2 regions of the Rahnella perminowiae genome follow, and region 2 is predicted to be linked to the other one. Evidence: predicted binding sites of a transcription regulator. Region 2 holds the regulator's gene; the other holds the start of a gene.
The links. The regulator sigma-54, encoded in region 2, starts transcription at its own class of promoters, with help from an activator protein. The targets are predictions, from matches to a motif close to GTTGGCACANNTTTCGCTNT.

Region 1: J1781_RS05640 (gamma-glutamyltransferase family protein) is a predicted target of sigma-54. The motif match lies at 1,129-1,148, and genes of this name have one in related genera.

The regions. Positions count from the first base shown of each region.
Region 1 covers NZ_JAFMOT010000160.1:35,006-37,417, forward strand. The annotation lists gene J1781_RS05635 (MurR/RpiR family transcriptional regulator) at 190-1,029, opposite strand; gene J1781_RS05640 (gamma-glutamyltransferase family protein) at 1,221-2,412, shown strand, end outside.
Region 2 covers NZ_JAFMOT010000185.1:108,968-111,379, forward strand. The annotation lists gene lptA (lipopolysaccharide ABC transporter substrate-binding protein LptA) at 1-133, shown strand, start outside; gene lptB (LPS export ABC transporter ATP-binding protein) at 140-865, shown strand; gene rpoN (RNA polymerase factor sigma-54) at 967-2,400, shown strand.

The DNA.
Region 1 (2,412 bases), on a different contig from region 2:
AAAACCAGCACAGCGAAAAAAATGCGGACAAAATCACGGTGCCACAAGGAATTAGAAAACGGAGGATACGATAAGGAGGGATTTTTTTGCCCTGAACCAGGGCAAAAGGACTGAAAAGAAGACAATCATGACGCACTAAAAATGTGCAAAAGCACCAGAAAAGCGCTCAGTTTGTTCTGCAAACGGGAATCAGCGCTGCTCAAGCTCATCCAGATCGTTATACAAATCGCTTATCTGATGAATGCGCTGCCGGCCTGAGGTGAGCATCTCGTGCAGCAATGCGTTGCTGAGTAAATTCGCCAGACTCATGGCGGAAGAATAGCTGTCAAACGCCGATACGCTGTCGAGAGGCGCGGCCAGATGCCAGGTTGCCAGTGGGATCAGCGTCTGGGCCTGCGGCTCGCAGATCAACAACACCGGCACGCCCATCGTCTGTAATTGCGTGAGAACTGCCTTCGCCATGCGCGGCCTGCGGCGGAAGGCGACGAAAATCACCACATCCTGCACAGTCAGATCCACCAGTTCTTCAGCCAGCGTCTGGCCCGGTTGCGGCATCATCATCACGCCAGTGCGTACCTGAATCAGTTGCTGACGCAAATGCAGCGCCACCGGATAACTGTTGCGAAAGCCCAGCAGGCGCACCTGCCGCGCCTGACTGAGGGCGGCGATCAGCGCGCCAAACTGTACGCCATCAATCTGATTAATCCACTGCGTCAGGTTGGCCATTTCCTGCTTATAATGCCGCGATAACAAAGTGTTGCCCTGCACCGCATCGCGACTGTCCGTCAGCGGCATACCGCTCTGGCGCAGGGTGCGCATTTCATCGCGCATGTCACGGTAACTCGGATATCCCAGGCGCTTGAACAGCCGGCTGACCGTGGCTTTCGACACGCCGCTCAGCCGTGCCAGTTCGGCGCTGTTATAACTCATCAGGTCGTCAATACTGGCAAAAATAAAGTCGGCCACCCGCTGTTCCTGCGGCGTCAGTTCTGCGTAATGGTCACGCAGACGTTCATCAATCTGTTTCATCCCCGTCCCTTTTGTAACCAATGTTTCAGCGGAACATACCATGCACTATGCTTGCCAATGCAAGCTAAATTATGAGTGAAAGCGTGAAGATTCTGCCGATGTGGAACACCTCTTGCTTAACTTTATCCCTACGCGCCCACATCCCTGCATGCGCGGGCAGCATAAAAAAAGCGTTTCAAAAAGGACATCGCATGATTAACAGTAACAGCGCGCCGCTGGGCATGGCGGTCACACCCCATCATCTGGCGAGCCAGAGTGCGCTTGCAGTATTGCGCGAAGGCGGCAATGCCATCGAGGCGATGGTGGCGGCGGCCGCGACAATTGCCGTGGTCTATCCGCACATGAACGGTCTGGGCGGCGATGGCTTCTGGCTGATTGTGCCACCGCAGGGAAACCCGGTGGCGATAGATGCCAGCGGTGCCGCAGGCTCCCTCGCCACTCTCGATTTCTATGCCGGTGAAACGCATATTCCGCATCGGGGACCAAAAGCCGCGCTGACAGTCGCAGGCACTGTCGGCGGCTGGCAGGAAGCGCTGAATGTGTCGGCTGAATTTGGCGGCGAGCAAAAACCGCTCTCCCGCCTGCTGCGTGATGCCATTCGTTACGCTGCTGACGGCATTCCGGTAACGGCCTCGCAGGAAGCTGCGACCCGTGCCAAACAACACGAACTTGAAAATTTCAGCACCTTCGCCGACGTTTTTCTGCCTAATGGCGATGTCCCCCGCGCCGGAAATCGCTTTACCCAGCCGCAACTGGCGCAGACATTATCGATGCTGTGCGAGGACGGGCTGAACAGTTTCTATCGTGGTGAGCTGGCCGACAATATGGCCGCCGACATGGAAAAGCTCGGCATGCCGGTCACCCGCGCTGATCTCGCGGCTTACAAGCCCCAGCGTCGTGTGCCGCTGCGGCTCAAACACAGTAAAGGCGAAATCTACAACCTGACACCGCCGACGCAGGGGCTGGTTTCACTGGCGATCCTCGGCCTGACTGACCGCCTGCCGCTGGAAACCCTGGATGAAAGTGCGACGATTCACAGCATTGTTGAAGCCACCAAACTGGCGTTCGGCCTGCGTGACCGTTTTATCACCGATCCGCGCATGATGACGCAGGATGCCCAGAGCCTGTTGGATCCCCAATATCTGGATGCCCTCGCCACCCGCATCAAACCCCACAGCGCTGCCGACTGGGGCAAAGGTAAAGGACCGGGCGATACCGTCTGGATGGGTGTGATGGACAGCAGCGGACTGGCCGTTTCTTTTATCCAGAGTATTTATCACGAGTTCGGCAGTGGCGTGGTGCTGCCGGGCAGCGGCGTGTTGTGGCAAAACCGTGGCGCGTCCTTCAGCCTCGATGCAGGACATTTACTGGCGCTGGCACCGG
Region 2 (2,412 bases):
TTATCTGGTACAGAAACAGCAAATGGAAGCTTTTAGTGATAAGGGTAACCGTGTGACGACCGTTCTGGTCCCTTCGCAGCTGCAACAAAAAACGCCTGCAGCGGGCGGCCAGCCGACCAAAAAGAGTAACTGATATTTTATGGCTAAATTAATCGCAGAGAATCTCGCCAAGGCATACAAAGGCCGTAAGGTCGTTGAAGATGTCAGCCTGATGGTCAACTCGGGTGAAATCGTCGGGTTATTGGGCCCAAATGGTGCGGGTAAAACCACCACCTTTTACATGGTCGTGGGCATTGTCCAGCGCGATGCGGGCCGTATCATCGTTGATGATGAAGACATCAGCCTGCTGCCGCTGCATACCCGCGCCCGTCGCGGTATTGGTTATCTTCCGCAGGAAGCCTCCATATTCCGTCGTCTCAGTGTATTTGATAACCTGATGGCGGTGCTGCAGATCCGTGATGATCTGACCAAAGAACAGCGTAATGACCGCGCGAATGAATTAATGGAAGAGTTCCATATTTCTCATTTGCGCGATAACCTCGGTCAGTCACTGTCCGGTGGTGAACGACGTCGTGTGGAAATTGCCCGTGCGCTGGCAGCAAACCCTAAATTCATCCTGCTGGATGAACCGTTCGCCGGGGTTGACCCGATTTCCGTTATCGACATTAAAAAAATCATTGAGCATTTACGTGACAGCGGCCTCGGCGTACTGATCACTGACCATAACGTGCGCGAAACACTCGACGTTTGTGAACGCGCGTATATTGTCAGTCAGGGGAAATTGATTGCCCACGGCACGCCAGCCGACATTCTTGCTGATGAACAAGTTAAACGTGTTTATCTTGGTGAAGAATTCCGTCTGTGATCTGTGCCGCCGGAACCGTGCCTGTTTCCACCTACACTGAAACAGGCCGTCTCTGACAGAAGTGTTGCCGTTTTCACTCATCAACGGAATTAAGCCAAGATATGAAGCAAGGTTTGCAACTCAGACTCAGCCAACAACTGGCTATGACTCCCCAGTTACAACAGGCCATCCGCTTGTTGCAACTGTCCACGCTTGAGCTCCAGCAGGAGATCCAACTCGCGCTGGAGAGCAACCCTCTGTTGGAACAAACTGACCTTCATGAAGAAATCGACTCGGTAGAAGCCACCGACAGCGAGGGGTTAGACACCCGCGAGGCGCTCGAGCAAAAAGATATGCCGGAAGAATTGCCGCTCGACGCGACCTGGGATGAGATTTACACCGCAGGCACGCCGTCCGGTACCGGTAATGATTACAGCGACGACGAGCTGCCCATTTATCAGGGTGAAACCACCCAGACCCTTCAGGATTACCTGATGTGGCAGGTTGAGCTGACGCCGTTTTCTGATACTGATGCCGCGATTGCCACATCAATTGTCGATGCGGTGGATGACACCGGTTACCTGACCGTCTCCCTTGAAGACATCCTCGAAAGCGTCGGTGATGAAAACATCACGATGGAGGAAGTTGAGGCCGTGCTTAAACGCGTTCAGCGTTTTGATCCGGTGGGGGTGGCAGCACGTGACCTGCGCGATTGTCTGCTGATCCAGCTGTCTCAATATGCCACTGACACGCCTTTCATCACTGAAGCCCGTCTTATCATCAGCGAACATCTCGATTTGCTGGCGAACCATGATTTCCGCGCACTTATGCGATCAACCCGGTTAAAAGAAGATACACTCAAAGGAGCGATGCTTCTGATCCAGTCTCTGGATCCGCGTCCGGGTCAGTCGATCAATACCGGCGAATCCGAATACGTGATCCCGGATGTGCTGGTGCGTAAAGTGTCAGGGGTCTGGACGGTAGAACTCAATTCCGACAGCATTCCGCGTCTGAAGATTAACCAGCAGTACGCCGCGATGGGTAACTCCACACGCAGCGACAGCGACGGGCAATTTATCCGCAGCAATCTGCAGGAAGCCAAGTGGTTAATTAAAAGCCTGGAAAGCCGTAACGACACGCTGTTGAAAGTGACGCGCTGCATCGTTGAGCAGCAGCAGGCGTTCTTTGAACTGGGTGAAGAATTTATGAAACCTATGGTGCTGGCCGATATTGCCAGTGCCGTGGAAATGCACGAATCGACGATTTCACGCGTGACGACACAAAAGTTCCTGCACAGTCCGCGTGGTATTTTCGAACTGAAGTATTTCTTCTCCAGCCATGTCAGTACAGACAGCGGCGGCGAGGCATCGTCAACCGCGATCCGGGCGCTGGTGAAGAAATTAATCGCAGCGGAGAATCCTGTAAAACCGCTCAGTGACAGCAAGTTAGCAACCCTGCTTTCCGATCAGGGAATTATGGTTGCGCGCCGGACTGTCGCCAAATACCGAGAGTCTTTGTCCATCCCGCCCTCAAACCAACGTAAACAGTTAGTTTGACCTCAACAGAGA